2 regions of the Gordonia metallireducens genome follow, and region 2 is predicted to be linked to the other one. Evidence: riboswitches for the same ligand, from Rfam matches in the RefSeq annotation. Region 2 holds a riboswitch; the other holds the start of a gene.

Region 1 (8,795 bases), on a different contig from region 2:
CCGCGGCCGTTGGTATCTGCAGGACCGTGTGATCGTCGCCGAGTTCTCGTTCATGCTTATCGGGGCCGCTTTCTACGAGGACACCTACCGGCGGACCGAAAATGGTTGGCGCATCAGCTCCACCGGTTACGACCGCACCTACGAGGCCACCGTCGGACTGGCCGATCTGCCGAGCTTCAAGCTCGAGGTCGGTCCCGCCGTGCACATCTGAGGACACCACCATGTCCGGCCGCGTCTTCTCCGACCGAGTCGCGGCCGGACGTGCTCTCGGCGCCCGGGTCGCCGAGGTCCTGCGGACCCGGGAGGACACCCGCGGCGCCAGGCCGGTGATCATCGGCCTGGCGCGCGGCGGGGTCCCCGTGGCCCGCGAGGTGGCCAAAGCGACAGGCGGCGACCTCGATGCCCTCGTCGTGCGCAAGATCGGCGCACCGGGGCACGAGGAGTTCGCGATGGGCGCTCTCACCGCCGGCCATCTCGTGGTCAACGACGACGTGCCCCGTCGGCTGGGTGTCTCGCGAGCCGAGTTCGACGCGGTCGCCGACCGGGAACGTCGCATCCTGCACGACCGGGAGGAGCTCTACCGCGGCGGACGGCCACCGGTCGATGTCGAGGACCGCGTCGTGGTCCTGGTCGACGACGGTCTCGCCACCGGTTCGACGATGGCGGTGGCCGTCGACGCGATGGATGCGGCCGGTGCGGCACGATTGATCGTGGCCGTGCCCACGGCACCGTCTGATTCGGTGGGCCGGCTCATCGATCGGGGCGTCGACGAGGTCATCGTGCTGACCATGCCGGAGCCGTTCGAGGCGGTCGGACTCTCCTACGACGACTTCGGTCAGGTCGACGACGACGAGGTCATCGAGTGTCTGAATCCTGATCGCGGGCGTTGAACACGCTGCACGAGAGGGTTATTGCTTCGCGTGTCACGCATCCCGCGCGCTGGTCACGAATATCGCGGTCGTCAGGAGGACCACGGTGACCGCCGCGAAGTACGCCAACGAGCCGTACGCGTTCCAGTGGAAGGCGCTGTCGCCGCCGGACAGGAAGTTCCACCCGTTGAGGAACGGCAGGAAGGGCGTGATGTTCTCCCCGATGCGCGGGAGCACCGAGAGGATGCGTTCGAACGCGAACATCCATCCCAGCACGATCGCCACCGCGCCCGCGGAGTGCCGTACGAGAGCACCCACCGACAGCCCGATCAGTGCGCACAGCATCGCGAAAACCGGAGTGCCCCACAGTTGCCGTACCGTGTCCGGGCCACCGAGCGCGATGCCGTTACCCGTGAGCGCCTGCCCCAGGACAACCCCGAGCAGACCCACGATCGCGGCCACCACGAGGGTGAGCCCGCCGAACACGACTGTCTTCGCGAGGATCACGAGCGGCCGCCGGGGTACCGCGGCGAAGGTGGGCCGGATGGTGCCGAACCGGTACTCGGTGGTGACGCCGAGAACCGCCACGATCGCGAAAACCGCGACCCCGAACTGGTTGACGCCCACCAGGTAGTCGATGGTGCGGGTGTCGACCGACGTCGAGTCGGCATAACCGCCGGACAACAGCCAACCGAGAAGTACCGCGACACCGAGGCCGAACACGACCACCATCGCCAGACACCAGTACGGGGCCCGGGTGCTGGACAGCTTGATGCGTTCGGCGTCGACCGCCGCGAGTGCCTGGCCGATCATCACCGACTCCCTCCCGGGGCGCCCCGACCGCCGTGACCGCCCTGGCCGCCGGGCCCGGGTTCCACGGACCGGAAGCCGTCACCCCCGTGATAGTCGACGGCGTGTGCGGTCATCGACATGAACACCTCCTCCAGCGAGGCCGATTCGGCGGCGAGCTCGTGCAGCGTCACGCCTGCCGCGGCGGCGATGTCCCCGACGCGGTCGGTCGTGGTGTCGGGCACCCGCATCACCGGCCGTCCCGCGGCATCGGGTGCGCCGGGCGCCGGTGCGAGGCCGGCCTCTTCCAGTGCGGTGTGCAGCTTCTCGAGTTCGGGCCCGCGCACCCGCACCGACTGTCGGGCCCGGCCGGTGAACTCACCGACCGAACAGTCGGCGATCAGACGCCCGCGCCCGATGACGACGAGATGGTCTGCGGTGAGCGACATCTCGGTCAACAGGTGACTGGAGACGAGTACGGTGCGTCCCTCGGCGGCCAACTGCCGCATGAAACCCCGAATCCACACGATCCCCTCGGGATCGAGGCCGTTGACCGGTTCGTCGAACAACAGGGTGTGCGGATCGCCGAGCAGCGCACCCGCGAGCCCGAGCCGCTGCGACATACCGAGCGAGAACCCTCCGGCGCGCTTCCGGGCCACCGACGCCAACCCGACGATCTCGAGCACCTCGTCCACCCGGGACCTCGGAATCCGGTTGCTCGCCGCCAGCCACCGCAGATGCGAACGCGCACTGCGGTTGGGGTGGACCCAGTGTGCATCGAGCAGTGCGCCGACCTGGCGCAGCGGATGGTCGAGCTCGCGGTACGGCACGCCGTTGATCGTCGCGGTCCCCGAGGTCGGGCGGTCGAGTCCGAGCATCATGCGCATCGTCGTCGACTTACCGGCGCCATTGGGTCCCAGGAAGCCGGTGACCCGCCCCGGCCCCACCTCGAAGGTGAGGTCGTCGACCGCGCGCTGACTCCCGAAATCCTTCGTCAGATTCGTTACCCGCAACACGACTCGACCATAGCGGCCGGGCGGTGCTCCGCCGGGTGGTTGCGACACACCAGGCCTTCGAGGCTCGTCGACTTCGATACGCTCCTTCGTCGCTACTCAGCCCGGCGGCTTCCGCTCCTCACACCTGAAGTACCCGCGACCGGTGAACCGGCGGTCGTGAGGGTCTTAAAGGGTCCGCGCCCTGAGAAGCGCCCAGATCCCGACTGCCGAACCTCAACTCGACCGGCAGACGTCGATCGAAGTCTGCCGGTCGGGTTGAAGTCGACCGGTAGTCAGGTGGGTGACGGTGTCTCACCAGGCCTTCGTGGCTCGTCGACTTCGATACGCTCCTTCGTCGCTACTCAGCCCGGCGGCTTACGCTCCTCGCACCTCAGGCATCGGACCTGGGTGCGTTGCGTTCTTTCGGATCGGGCAACAGGGGCGGCTCAGGCGCGACCCGGCGACGACGCCTGCGCCCAGAACCGTTTCGGGATACGACCCGCCCGTGCGGCGAGCCTCCCGGCGATCACCGCATGCCGCATCGCCGACGCCATCCGCTCCGGATTCTCCGCACGGGTGACGGCGGTCGCGAGAAGCACTCCGTCGCAGCCGAGTTCCATCGCGCGGGCAGCGTCGCTGGCGGTGCCGATACCGGCGTCGAGGATCACCGGGAGCGGATCGTCGAAGGCCGTGGAACAGTGGTCGACGATCATCTCGATGTTGTGCGGGTTGAGGATTCCGAGTCCGGTCCCGATCGGTGAGCCGAGCGGCATCACCGCGGCGACTCCGAGGTCGGCGAGCCGTGCGGCGAGGACCGGGTCGTCGTTGGTGTAGGCGAGCACCACGAATCCGTCGGCCACCAATGCGGCTGCGGCGTCGACGAGTTCGACGGCATCCGGCATCAGGGTGCGTTCGTCGGCCACCACCTCGAGTTTGACCCAGTTCGTCTCGAACGCCTCGCGTGCCAACTGTGCGGTGAGCACCGCCTCGGCGGTGGTGTGGCATCCGGCGGTGTTGGGCAGCACCGCGATGTCGAGGCGGCGCAACAGGTCGAAGACACCCGTTCCGGACGCGGCGTCGACGCGACGCACGGCGACGGTCGTGAGTTCGGTACCCGAGGCGACGAGTGCACGCTCGAGAGACGCGAGATTCGTCGCGCCACCGGTTCCGGTGATGAGGCGGGAGGAGAACTCGCGCCCGGCGATCCGGAGCGGGTCGGCCTCGGAAACGACTGCGCCGTCGATGATGGCGGGCTCAACCACCTTGCACCGCCGTCACGATCTCCACGACCGCACCCGAGGTCATCGTGTGCGACGACCAGCGTCCGCGCGGTACCACCGCGCCGTCGACGGCGACCGCGATCCCGCGGTCCGGCAACCCGAGGCGGCTCACGACATCCGTCACCGACTCGTCGACGCCGACGTCGAGATCCTCTCCGTTCACGGTGATGGTCACGCTGATGCTCCTTCCAGAATCCCGAGCACCTTGTCCGCCGTGCCCGGTGCGAGAACGATGCCGTTGCGGCCGTGACCGGCCGCGACCACCGTGTGGTCGTCGATCCGCTCCACAATGGGTAGGCCGTCGGCGGTGCACGGACGTAATCCGGCTCCCCCCTCGGTCAGCTCATAGGTACGCAGCCCCGGCATGACCTCGATCGCGTCGGCGAGCAGATCGGTCACGCCGCCGGCCTGCGGGACGCGATCATGAAAGTCCCCGGCCTCGTATTGCGTTGCGCCGACCACAATCCCGTCCTCACGCGGGACCAGGTACACCGCCCGGCCGTGGAGTCGGGCACGGACCACGTGTCCGGGCGGCGGGACCGACCATCGCGTCCGGCGCAATCGGAGGATCTCGCCCTTCGCCGCGTGGAGGTGCACATCGGGAAGCAATGCCGCGGTGCCGAGTCCGGCGGCGAGGAGTATCTGATCTCGTGGACCGGCGAGTTCGCGTGCGTCGGCGAGGCTTTCCACCCGCACCTCCGTGAACCGCACCCCGGCCGCGGCCCCGACGCTGTGCAGGGTCCCCAGCAGTCGCCGGTTGTCGATGGACCACTCCCCGACCGCCCGGTACCCGCCGATGAGTCGCGAACTCAACGACGGCTCCAGCGAACGGATCTCACGACCCGTCACCGTGCTGAGCGTGGCGTCGGTGCGCGGCTGGTTGGCCCAGACGAAATCGGCGAGGTGGCGCAGGTACTCGGCGTCGGCCGCCGAACCGGCGACGAACAGGGAGTCGGTGGCTGTCACGATCGCGGGGTCGTCGAGGCGCTTCACCAGCGTCGGCCAGCGCCGCACCGATTCGACCGACAGCGCGAGCGCGGCCTCCTCACCCGGATGACCCTCGCCGAGCGAACCGAGCATGCCGCCCGCCACCCACGAGGCCCGCTCGTCGTGACCGGCGTCGATGACCTGGACTCGCCAGCCCGCATCGGCGGCGGCGAGTGCACAGGTCAGACCGATGACGCCACCGCCGACGACGGTGAGCGCACGGTCGAATCGTGCTGGGGTGTCGCTCAAGTCAGATCACCTTCCTTCGCCGGAATGACCCGGATCAGGTTCGACGGTCTGCGGAGGGGTCCGCACTCTCAGCCCGCCTGCCCGGGCTCCCGTGTGTTCTCGCGGTCCACCCTACGCCCGGCCGGCCCGCGCGGGGCTAGCCTGGTCGCCGTGACGATCACCCCCGACCCACGTGCCACCGAATCGCGCCGCCGACTGGAATCCGCCCGGCTCTACCTGTGCACAGACGGGCGACGTGAGCGCGGTGACCTGCTCGAGTTCGTCGGCGCCGCTCTCGCCGGTGGCGTCGGCATCGTGCAGCTGCGCGACAAGGGGTCGGCGGGCGAGAAGAAGTACGGCACGCTCGAGGCCCGTGAGGAACTCGAGATCCTCGCCGCGCTGCGGGACGTCGTCGACGCCCACGGTGCGCTGCTCGCGGTCAACGACCGTGCGGACATCGCCGCGCTCTCGGGTGCCGCCGTCCTCCACGTCGGACAGGGTGACCTCCCGCCGCAGGTGGCGCGCCGGATCGTCGGACCCGACACGATCATCGGCGCGTCGACCCACGACCCCGAGCAGGCCGCCGCTGCCGCCGCTGACCCCGACGTCGACTACTTCTGCGTCGGTCCGTGCTGGACCACCCCCACCAAGCCGGGTCGTAGCGCCGCGGGCCTCGACCTGGTGTCGACGACGGCCGAGGCGTCCCCCGGCAAGCCGTGGTTCGCCATCGGCGGGATCGACGCCCCCCGGGTGCCCGAGGTGACTGCCGCGGGTGCCCGCCGGATCGTCGTCGTGCGGGCGATCACCGCCGCCGCCGATCCCGCCGCCGCGGCTGCGGACCTCCTCGGGCGGTTGTAGCGCCGACCTGCTGAAAAGCGCCCCCGTCATCCGCCCTCTGCAGCCGGGCCGCGGACATATCGTCGTCGGCGGCCCGCTGGAGGGCGCATCTCGAGGGCGGTTCCCAGGGGTGGTTTTCAGGGGCGGCTTTCAGAGCAGCCTGCCGGGGCGAAATCCGTTTGCCTGATCCCGACACCGCGGTCTAGCCTGGACGGATCATGATGTGCATCAAGCGCGTGCTCGTAACCCGCCGCAGCGGGGTCTGATTCGGACCGACCCCCCGCTGCGGGTCGGTTGCGCGCTCCAGTCGGTCATCCGTTCTTCGATCGAAATCGGTTTTCGAGATGCATCTTCTTCATCTGCCTCACCCATCCTTCTCACGACACGGGCATGCGACCGCGCCGTCGGGGGATCCCGTCACCGAGCACTTCGGCCGCCCGCTGCCTGCAGGTATGCGCGAGGAGGCCACCGGGATGAGCTGGCAACACTTCACCGACGAGTACGCATGCGGCGGTGCCATCCGCCTCGGCTCGTGGTCGGTCGCACCGGCGCCGCAGGACCTCGTCGAATGCCGCGCGACCATCGCGATCGCCGACCGCATCATGTCGTGCAGCGCTGTCGCCGCCGGACCGCTCGGCGCGATGACGTCGATCCTGTACGACCTCGGTGCGCCCGTTCAGATCCTGCGGCTGCACCAGCGCGAGGTCGACGGAGCGATCGCGACGTTCCTACTGTGTGAGAACAACGGCCGGCAGGCGTGGGCCTTCGGCGAGGGCAGCACCGGCGACGAGGCGAACATCGCCGCGCTGATCTGCGCAGCCAACCGGCTGCTCGGCTCCTAGCCCTGCGGGTCGAGTGCGGCGATCCGCTCGCGCAGCGTGGGCCAGGCCTGGCCGAACGCCGGATGCAGCGGGAGCTGATCGACGTGCTGTTCTTCGACCCACCGCAGTTCCGTCGACTCGAAGTTGGCGACCGTGCGCACCGGCTCGTCGGTCTCGGCGATGACCGTCGTGTAGGTCCAGCCGCCCGGTGACTCGTGGGTGACGACGGCGGCGACGACCCGCAGGTCCGCGCTGTCGATGCCGGCTTCTTCCTCGGCTTCGCGCATCGCGGTGTCGATGGCGCCCTCGTGGGAGTCCCGCGCACCGCCGGGCAGGGCCCAGGTTCCGCCCTGGTGGGACCACGCGGCGCGATGCTGGAGCAGAACGCCTGTCGTGCCGTCGGCCAGCGGCGCCCGGAGCAGCAGACCCGCCGCGCCGTGGACACCCCAGTACCGTGAACCGTCGGGATCGATCACCCAGCCGTCGCCGTCTCCGCGCACCACGCCTCCTTGCAGCCCGGCGAGCCGGTCGCCGGGTTTCCTCCACCGTAAGTGAGACACGCGCGACCTGCCAGGGCGATGCGCCGAATCAGTGAGACGTACACCGGCATTGCCTCGGGACACGCATCGACGGAACATGGACGGCATGCCCGTCTCTGAACTCCTCCGCCTCGGCACCGCCCGGTCGATCGTCCGCTGGGGCCGGCACGTCCTGCACCACCCGGCGCGACAGGTGACCGATTTCGGGCCGGACCTCCAAGAACTCCTCGCGGACATGTTCGCAACGAACACGGCGGCCCGCGGAGCCGGACTCGCCGCACAACAGATCGACGTCGACCTCGCGGTCTTCGTCTACGACTGCACCGACGAGACCGGGGCCCGACGCACCGGCGTCGTCGTCAACCCGTCTCTCGAAATGCCCGAAGGGCTCGACCGACGGCTCGTCACCTACGGGGAGGGATGCCTGTCGTTGCCCGGCGCGTACACCGACGTCGCTCGTCCCGACACCGCCACCTGCCGCGGGTTGGACCAATTCGGGGAACCGATCGAGATCACCGCGGGCGGCACCCTGGGCCGCTGTCTCCAGCACGAGACCGACCACACGAACGGGATCGTCTTCGGCGACCGGTTGCCCACCCGCGAGCGCAAGCGGTTGTACCGCGACCACAACGAGGTCGCCGAGCGGTACGGCATCGACTGGCCCGCCCGCTGACCCTGAGCCCTTTCGCCGCGGCGACACGTGTCGTCCACTCAGGATGGACCCGTCGGCGTGGCGACCGCGATGCCCGGAGGAACCCTCCTCGATGGCATAGGCTGAAACACGCACGACCCGGTGAGCGATGACACTGATGAGTCATTTCTTCTTTCAGGTCGCGGGAGTCGGCACGGGGACCGGCGACCGAGCGGCCGCACCGGAGACGATCCAGCGTTCGAGAAGGGGATCAGCTAGGTGACCGGCGATGCGTCCTCCGTGCGGACGGCACTCACCCGTGGCGGTCGCACGATCCGTCCCGCCCAGTCGTCGCCGCCGATCCGCCAGGTCCTCGCCGATCGTCGAGAGCTCGTCGCCACCGCACGCGAGCGTGCGCAGTCACCGTTCCAGACTCTCCGTCATTACTCGGGTACCACCCCGGGCAAGCTGATCATCATCTGCGTCATCCTCGTCCTCGGCTGCCTGACGACCGGTTGGTACGCCTCGATCGTGCTCGAGGACCGCACCCAGACACTGCAGCGTCTGATCGACCGGACCGAGCCGCTCGCCGAGGCCGCGCAGGTCCTGTACAGCTCGCTGTCGATCGCCGACGCATCCGCGAACGCCGCGTTCATCTCGGGCGGTCTGGAGACGCCGGAACTGCGGGAACGCTACTCCGACGCCCTCGCGACCGCCTCGTCGTCGTTGATCCTCGCGACCGGGACCTCGAGCGAACCCGGACCGGGGATGACCGAGAACGCGACCGAGCGGGCCCTGTCGGCGGACCTCGACACCCTG
Region 2 (8,795 bases):
CGCGCAGGAGTCCAACGGCTATCTCGCAGTGGGATCGGCGGTTGCGCTGCAGCCCGAGGAGCGCCTCCTCGTGGCCCACGCGGTCGCCCTGCTGTCGATCGAACTGGGCAAGCCGGCGAAGGTGGTCGATGCCGAGCAGCGGCTTCGTACGGCCGTCGCCCGAGCCCTGATCGACCTCGGCCCCGAACTCGACATCAGCCTGCTCCGGTACTTCGGCTTCGACCAGGACGCGCGCGTCGTCGCGGTCGCGCTGACCGACGTTGGTCCGTTGCTGCCCGCTCAGCGGGAGATCGCCGGACTGTTTGCGCGGCAATCCGTTCCGTACCTGATGACACCGCAGGAAAAAGTCCTGTTCGTCATCGTCGCCGCCGACCGCACGGTGGAGTGGGTCACCGAATTCGTCACGCAACTCGGCGCACAGCTCGGGCGGCCTCTGCGCGCGGGACTGGGGGCACCCGCCGCGATCACCGATGCCTCAGACAGTCTCCGTCAGGCGACAGCTGCACTGCGACTCGGCCCGGCACAGACGCCGGTCGTCGACTTCTCGGACATGGGCACGTTCTCGATGTTGTTGAGCGGCCGCTCTCCCGACGAACTGTCGGCGATGTCGCGAATCCTCCTGGGACCGCTCGAGGACTACGACGCCACACACAGCTCGCCGTTGAATCTCGTCACCGCACTGCGCGCCTGGCTCCAGCACGACACGCACATCGAGAGCGCCGCAACAGAACTCGGTGTTCATCGGCACACCATGCGCAATCGGATGACCAAGGTCGGTCAGCTCCTGCGGCGCGACCTCGACTCGGCCGAGGTCCGGGCGGAACTGTGGATCGCGGTCAAGGCGCGTGAACTTCTCGACATCCTTCACAACGACTGACGCGCGAAAGCTACGGGGCAGACGGCACGCAACCGGTCCGCTAATCGGTGACGCCGACCTCAGACGCGGGTTGTACCTCCGCGGAGGTAGACCGTCGTCGTGTGGGTGAAGAACTCCCGTGCCGCGCGGCCCTGTTCCTTGGAGCCGTACCCGCTCTTCTTCGCGCCGCCGAAGGGCACGTGCGGATCAGCCCCGGCCGATTCGGAGTTGACGTGCAGGATGCCGACGTCGATGTCGTCGACCGCCGCCAGGGCCCGCGTGAGGTCCTGGGTGAAAAGCGCTGCGGACAAACCATATTCCCCGTCGTCGGCGACGCGGAAGGCCTCGTCGACCGAGCTCACCCGGACGACCGACAGAACCGGCCCGAACAGCTCGTCACGCCAGATGTTGAGATCCGGTGACGGCAGCTCGAGGATGGTCGGCGACAGGAAGTAGCCGGACTCGGGCGCCTCGACGGGTGCGTGATCACCGCCGTTGAGCACGGTGGCCCCTTGCTCGATCGCGCCGGCGATGCCGCTGCGGATGCTGTCGTGGGCCGACGCGGTGATCACGGGGCCCATCTCGGTCGACGCATCCAGAGGGTCACCCACCACCAGATCGGCGGCCGCCTTGCTCAGTGCAGCGAGCAGTTCGTCGGCCACGTCATCAGTGACGACGAGTCGTGATGTGGCCGTGCACTTCTGCCCGGTCGAGCGGAACGCCCCGAGCATGATCTGCTGCACCGCCAGGTCGAGATCCGCGTCGCCGAGCACGATCGCCGCGTTCTTCCCACCCATCTCGGCCTGCACCGGTACGCCGCGCGAGGCCGCGGCCGCCGCGATCCCCCGCCCGACTGCGGTCGAACCGGTGAAGGTGATCGCATCGATGCCTGGATGATTGACGATGCTGTTGCCGATCGCGCGGTCACCGACGGTCAGGTTCAGAACTCCCGCCGGCAGTCCGGCCTCGACCAGGGCCTGCGCCAGACGCACTGCGAGAAGGGGTACCGTTTCGGCCGGTTTCCACACCACCGTGTTGCCGTAGATGAGCGCGGGAGCGATCTTCCACGCCGGGATCGCGATCGGGAAGTTGAACGGCGTGATCACGCCGACCGTGCCGATCGGCTTGCGCGTCACCAGGATTCGTTCACCCTTGCGCGGCGAGGAGAACACCTCGCCCGCATCTCGATCACCCTCGGCGCCGTAGTAGCGCAGGATCTGCGCCGCCCGCTGCACCTCGCCGATCCCCTCGGCCAGCGTCTTGCCCTCCTCACGAGTGAGTTCGGCACCCAGCCGCTCCGCGTCGCGCTCGAGAATCCCGGCGGCCCTGATGAGTACTGCACCGCGTTCATGCGTGGTCATCTCCGACCAGACGGCGAAGCCGCGACGTGCCGCGTCGACGGCGGCGTCGACCTGTCGAGTACTCGCACGACGCCCCTCGGCGACCACCACATCGGGGTAGGTGGGACTCGTGCTGACAAGCTGGGTGTCCTCACCCTCAACCCACTGGCCGTCGATGAGGTTGACCAAGCGGCGCACCTGCTCGAGGTGCGGGTCGCCGACGGTCGTCTCTACCACTGCAGTCATCGATGTCCTCACGGTCGTGGTCACCGCCGAACCGTACGCCCGAGAGGTACTACCGGGTCATCGCCGTGATGTACAAGTTGTGCTCATTAGATCGCCGAAATGGACATCGACCCACGCCTCATACGGGAGCGAGCGTCACGATCCCCGGGTGATGGTCGAGATAGTTCTTGGTGAACGAGCACACCGGCCGGAGCCGCGCGTTGCGTTCCCGGGCGAAGTGGATGACCGTCCGGGTCAGGCGGGTGGCGAGCCCGTGACCGCTGTATTCGTCATAGAGCACGGTGTGCAGGACGGTGATGGTGGTCTGACCGTCGACGGTCTCGGTCGAGTAGCCGAGCACCCCGACCAGATCTCCCGCGACCCAGAGTTCGAACCTCTCGCGGTCGGGGTTGTGAACCACCTGCGCGATCTGCTGCAGGATGGATCGAGCCGACTGCGGCGGCCGATGCCGGTTCTTGCGTAGCAACTACACGCCTCCTCACGTGATCACTGTGGCGGGTCACCGGCATGACGCCGCGGCTCGACGTAAGGACCCCTGTGACTAGGGTCACACCGTACCTTACGGATCCGTAACTGACGAGACCTCTCGGTGATCTTCCGTGCACGGCACCGGGTGTTGACCGCCGATGTAAGGTGGCAAACGCAACACAACTACACACGCGGGGGCTCTCACGATGACCGAGGGCTGAGATGGCGACGGGCGGTCGCCGACCGCTCGAACCTGTCCGGGTAATGCCGGCGTAGGGAGAACCATCATGGGCACACGTGTATCCACCACACCCACGACTTCAGGTCTGACGACCGGACCGATCGAGGGAAGCTCCAAGCACTACCTCACCGTCGACCACCTTCGCGTACCGCAGCGTCGAATCCTCCTCACCAACGGTGAACATCTCGACGTCTATGACACCTCCGGGCCGTACACCGATTCCGATGCGGTCATCGACGTGGAGCGCGGACTGCCGCCGACCCGCGACGCATGGCACCGTCCGGAACCCGTCGACGGAGCGAGCACCCAACTCGCCTGGGCGCAAGCAGGGATCATCACCGACGAGATGCGGTTCATCGCGGCGCGCGAGGGCGTCGACCCCGAGCTGGTCCGCTCCGAGGTGGCCATCGGGCGCGCGGTGATCCCGGCGAATCATCGTCACCCCGAGTCGGAGCCGATGATCATCGGCAAGAGATTCGCGGTGAAAGTCAATGCGAACATCGGGAATTCAGCGGTGCGCAGCTCGATCGCCGACGAGGTCGAGAAGATGGTGTGGGCCACCCGATGGGGCGCCGACACCATCATGGACCTGTCGACCGGCGCCGACATCCACACCACCCGCGAGTGGATCCTGCGCAACTCCCCCGTCCCCGTCGGTACCGTGCCGATCTACCAGGCCCTCGAGAAGGTGAATGGCGACCCGGTCGCCCTCACGTGGGAGATCTACCGCGACACCGTGATCGAGCAGGCCGAGCAGGGCGTCGACTACATGACGGTGCACGCCGGGGTACTGCTCCGCTACGTGCCGCTGACCGCCCGGCGGGTCACCGGCATCGTCTCGCGGGGCGGGTCGATCATGGCCGCGTGGTGTCTGGCACACCATCGGGAATCGTTCCTTTACACCCACTTCGACGATCTGTGCGAGATCTTCGCGCGGTACGACATCACCTTCTCGCTCGGTGACGGTCTGCGGCCGGGGTCCATCGCCGACGCCAACGACGAGGCCCAGTTCGCCGAACTGCGCACCCTCGGCGAACTCACGACCATCGCCAAATCCCATGGCGTGCAGGTGATGATCGAGGGTCCCGGGCACGTCCCGATGCACAAGATCGCCGAGAACGTGCGTCTCGAGGAAGAGCTCTGCGAAGAAGCGCCCTTCTACACGCTGGGACCGCTGGCCACCGACATCGCACCCGCCTACGACCACATCACCTCCGCGATCGGTGCGGCGATGATCGCCCAGGCGGGAACGGCCATGCTCTGTTACGTGACGCCCAAGGAGCACCTGGGGCTGCCCGACCGCGACGACGTGAAGGTCGGCGTCATCACGTACAAGATCGCCGCCCACGCCGCGGACCTCGCGAAGCAACATCCCCGCGCACAGGAACGGGACGACGCATTGAGCAAGGCCCGCTTCGAGTTCCGGTGGATCGACCAGTTCAACCTCGCCCTCGACCCGGACACCGCCCGCGAGTACCACGACGAGACCCTGCCCGCCGAGCCGGCGAAGACCGCCCACTTCTGCTCGATGTGCGGTCCCAAGTTCTGCTCGATGCGGATCTCCGCCGACGTACGCGCCTACGCGGAGGAGAACAACCTGGTGACCGCCGAGGACATCGACCGGAAGATCGCCGAGGGGATGGCCGCGAAATCTGCCGAGTTCGCCGAGGCCGGCAACCGCGTCTACCTGCCCCTCGAGAGCAGCGCAGGAGGCTCTGCGTGACCGGGTTCGAGTTGCTGCCCGTCGCGACGCCGGGTTCGACGCCGGTCCGCGTCCTGACCATCGCCGGATCGGATTCCGGTGGCGGCGCCGGCATCCAGGCCGACATGCGGACGTTCGCGCTGCTCGGCCTGCATGCCTGCGTCGCGGTCACCGCGGTGACCGTCCAGAACTCGCTGGGCGTCAGCGGTTTCCAGGAGATCGAACCGGAGACAGTCGCCGCCCAGATCCGCACGGTCGCCGACGACATCGGCATCGGGGCCGCCAAGACCGGCATGCTGGCCTCGGCGGAGATCATCGACGCCGTCGTCGCCCAGTGCGCCGAGAGCGGCATCGGTCGCGACGGTTCTTCACCGCTGGTCGTCGACCCGGTCTGTGCGTCGATGCACGGGAACCAGCTGCTGGCCGACTCGGCACTGGACACGCTGCGCGACAACCTCTTCCCGCTCGCCACGCTGGTGACGCCGAACCTCGACGAGGTGCGGCTCATCACCGGGATCGATGTCGTCGACGCCGACTCGCAGCGCGACGCGGCGAAGGCGTTGTTCGATCTCGGACCTGCCTGGGCGCTTGTCAAAGGCGGACACCTACGGTCCTGCGACCACTCCCCCGACCTGCTCTACGACGGCGCCGAGTTCATCGAACTCAACCACGAGCGCATCGACACGACCCACGACCACGGCGCCGGCGACACGCTCGCCGCGGCGATCACCTGTGCCCTGGCACACGGTTATTCGGTTCCCGACGCGGTCTCCTTCGCAAAGAAGTGGGTCACCCGGGGCCTGGCCGCCGCCTACCCGTTGGGCGCCGGCCACGGCCCGGTGAACCCGCTGTGGCGGGTGAGCGGCGACCACTGACTCACCCCGCCTTCTGAGGCGTGAGCCCCTGCTGCCTGAGGTGCGAGGAGCGTAAGCGACGAGCCACGAAGGCCTGGTGAGCCGACGTCGCCAGCCCTTCGTGGCTCGCTGCGCTCGCACCTCAGGGAGCGAGGGGGCGCTGCGCTCGCACCTCAGGCAGCGAGGGGGCGCTGCGCTCGCACCTCAGGCAGCGAGGGGGCGCTGCGCTCGCACCTCAGGCACCGGGAGGGTAGGCGCAGACCTACTTCTCCCAGCCGATGTCCTCGACGGGACCGACGTAGAACTGCCCGGCGCCGTAATTGGCGAGGCCTTCCTTCACCGCGACCATGGACGGGCCGTTGAACAGCGGGAGGTTGGAGAACTGGGCGAAGGCCTCGCGTTCGATCCGGTTCCCAGCCGCGATCTGGGCCATCGGGTCGCCGATCCTCGACATCGCCCGAATCTGGGCGTCGAGTTCCGGGGATCCGGCGCCGGCAGGGTTGAATTGCGAGTCGCTGCACCAGACCTGACAGAAGTAGGCCATGCCGAACGGGTCGCTCGACGAGAAGCCCATCATGAACAGGTCGAATTCCTTGTTGACGACGACGGCCGAGAAGTCTGCCGAGGGACGCTGCTGCACAGTCAGCTCGATCCCGACCTTGCCCAGGATCGCCTGCAGTGCACGTGACAGGTTGAGCGTGGTCGCGTCGTCGCCGACGTTGGGCAACACCAGCGACAGCCGTTTGCCGTCCTTGCGGCGCACACCGTCGTCCCCCGTGCGCCACCCGACGCCCTCCAGCAACTCGACGGCTCTGCCGGGGTCATAGGACACCACACCCGCCAGGTTGTCCTCGTACCCGGGCTGGAAGGGGTACAGCGACAACGACCCCGGGAGCTTCTCGGTGTAGTTGAGTCCCGTGAACCTGATGCGCGCGAGCGTGTCCCGGTCGATCGCGGCGAACACCGCCTGCCGGACGGTCCGGTCGGAGAGGATCGGCGCATCGAGGTTCAGGACGAGCAGCGCCTGCTGCGGTGACGCGGCGGTCCGGATGTCGATCCCGTTCATCGTGAGGACCCGCGCACGTGCATCCTTGGCCGCGACCCCGGTCGCGTCGATCTCACCGTTCTGGAAGGCGTTGAGCGCCGCCTGGGGCTCCATCTGCCGGAAGATCCGTCGGTCGAGTTTGCCGGGTTGTCCCCACCACTTGGGATTTCGTTCGAAGACGACGGTCCCGTTGTCGGCGTCGTACGAGGCGATCGTGAACGGCCCGGCGCCCCATTCGGGATGCGGCTTCCGGACATAACCCTCGTTGTAGACGTCGGGGGCTGCGGCCTTCGGATGGAGCACGACGTTGAACAGACCCTCGGGCCAGGCGTAGACGCCGTCGAAGCGGACGATGACCTCACGGTCGTCGGCACCGCGGGTGACCGAGGCGATCTGGCTGTACCCGTCGGTGGAACTGACGAGGTAGCGATCGTCGACGCCCCGGCTCGTGCGCCAGGTCTCGACAAAAGCGCGGTAGTCGATCGGTATGCCGTCGTTGAAGAAGGCCTTCGGGTTGACGGTGTAGGTGACCACGGTGTCCCGGCCGACGGTCTCGGTACGGACGTCGGTGAGGTAGTCGGGATTGGGTGCGTACTGCCCGTCCGGTGAGAAGTAGGCGAGCACCGGGTTGTACCAACGCCACAGGGCCAGGGTGTATGCGGTGCCGTCGGCATGGAAGGTGTTCCACTGCGGGGACACCTCGGTGAGGGCCGTCGTGAGGCTGCCGCCGTCCTCGAGGTTCTCCCGGGGCTGCGGATTGAGAGAAGCGCCCTCAGTCGCGACTGCACCGGTGTCCAGCGCAGCACCGCAACCGGTCACACAGGCGACGGTCATCGCGACCGCCGCGATCAGCCTCGCACAGCGCCTCACCGCTCCACCTCCAGGAAATGGCATGCGGCCCGGTGATCCGCCGTGTCACCCTCCGCGGCCGGGCGGAGTTCGGGGATCACCGTCCGGCAACGTGCACGGCGTTCCTCGTCGAGCTGCGCATGCAACGGACAACGGTTGGTGAAACTGCATCCGACCATCTCGTCAGTCGCGCTGGGTTGTTCACCGGTCAGGACGATGCGCTGTCGCTGCCGCTCGACGCGCGGGTTCGGAACGGGCACCGCCGACAAGAGTGCCCGGGTGTAGGGATGCGCGGGTTCGGCGAAGACCGCCTCGGTGGGTCCGGACTCCACGATCGAACCCAGATACATCACCGCGACGCGATCGGCCAGATGCCGGACCACGGAGAGATCGTGGGCGACAACCAGATACGCCACATCACCGTCGGCCTGCAGGCGACGGATCAGGTTGACGACGTCCGCCTGCACCGAGACGTCGAGGGCCGACAGCGGCTCGTCGAGGACGATCAGGTCGGGGTCGGTGGCGAGTGCTCGCGCGATCGCGAGACGTTGTCGCTGGCCGCCGGAGAAGGCGGCGGGGAAACGGTCGGCGTGAACGGGATCCAGTCCGACGCGCCGCATGAGGCCCGTGACCTTCTGTTCGGTCTCCGCTTTCGAGACCCCCAGCGCGCGAAGCGGTTCGGCGATGATGTCGAAGGCAGTGAACCGCGGGTCGAGCGCATCCGACGGATCCTGGAAGACGATCGACGTCTTCTGTCGCAGCGCGCGGGCCTCGCGTGACCTGACCGCCGCCGGGTCCACCCCGCCGATCCGGACGACGCCCTCGGGTTGCGCGAAGTCCATGATCTCCAACAGCGTCGTCGACTTGCCGCTGCCCGACTCTCCGACGAGGGCCATCGACTCGCCGCGCCGGATGTCGAAGCTGATCCCGTTGACCGCCCGCACCGAACCCACCCGACGCTTGAGGAAACCGCTCGTCAGCGGGAAGACCTTGGTCATACCCACCACATCGAGAACGGTTGGCCGTTCCTGCCGGTCGACGGCTGCGGTCGATGCCGCCGGCACGTCGGGCGGCGGGAACACCGGCTCGCCGCCGATCCGACCGTCGACGTCGATCTCCCCCATTCGGATACACGCAACCCGGTGGTCGCCGGTCACCTCCACCGGTTCCGGTTCGCTCCGGCGGCAGTCGTCG

What was found. Region 2 has a riboswitch for thiamine pyrophosphate ahead of thiC (phosphomethylpyrimidine synthase ThiC). Riboswitches for the same ligand answer to the same signal wherever they lie in the genome.
Region 1: another riboswitch for thiamine pyrophosphate. It lies ahead of thiO (glycine oxidase ThiO); the one in region 2 lies ahead of thiC (phosphomethylpyrimidine synthase ThiC).

Annotation. Positions count from the first base shown of each region.
Region 1 covers NZ_JAJQJP010000034.1:9,693-18,487, reverse strand. Annotated here, with positions in the region: gene LQD00_RS13615 (nuclear transport factor 2 family protein) at 1-211, shown strand, start outside; gene LQD00_RS13610 (phosphoribosyltransferase) at 222-890, shown strand; gene LQD00_RS13605 (ABC transporter permease) at 924-1,682, opposite strand; gene LQD00_RS13600 (ABC transporter ATP-binding protein) at 1,682-2,674, opposite strand; gene thiG (thiazole synthase) at 3,100-3,915, opposite strand; gene thiS (sulfur carrier protein ThiS) at 3,908-4,108, opposite strand; gene thiO (glycine oxidase ThiO) at 4,105-5,169, opposite strand; TPP riboswitch at 5,163-5,272, opposite strand; gene thiE (thiamine phosphate synthase) at 5,320-6,006, shown strand; gene LQD00_RS13575 (hypothetical protein) at 6,459-6,827, shown strand; gene LQD00_RS13570 (NUDIX hydrolase) at 6,824-7,306, opposite strand; gene def (peptide deformylase) at 7,452-8,018, shown strand; gene LQD00_RS13560 (hypothetical protein) at 8,256-8,795, shown strand, end outside.
Region 2 covers NZ_JAJQJP010000001.1:13,262-22,056, reverse strand. Annotated here, with positions in the region: gene LQD00_RS00100 (PucR family transcriptional regulator) at 1-877, shown strand, start outside; gene LQD00_RS00095 (aldehyde dehydrogenase family protein) at 937-2,442, opposite strand; gene LQD00_RS00090 (GNAT family N-acetyltransferase) at 2,561-2,908, opposite strand; TPP riboswitch at 3,092-3,206, shown strand; gene thiC (phosphomethylpyrimidine synthase ThiC) at 3,198-4,874, shown strand; gene thiD (bifunctional hydroxymethylpyrimidine kinase/phosphomethylpyrimidine kinase) at 4,871-5,728, shown strand; gene LQD00_RS00075 (ABC transporter family substrate-binding protein) at 5,970-7,646, opposite strand; gene LQD00_RS00070 (dipeptide ABC transporter ATP-binding protein) at 7,619-8,795, opposite strand, start outside.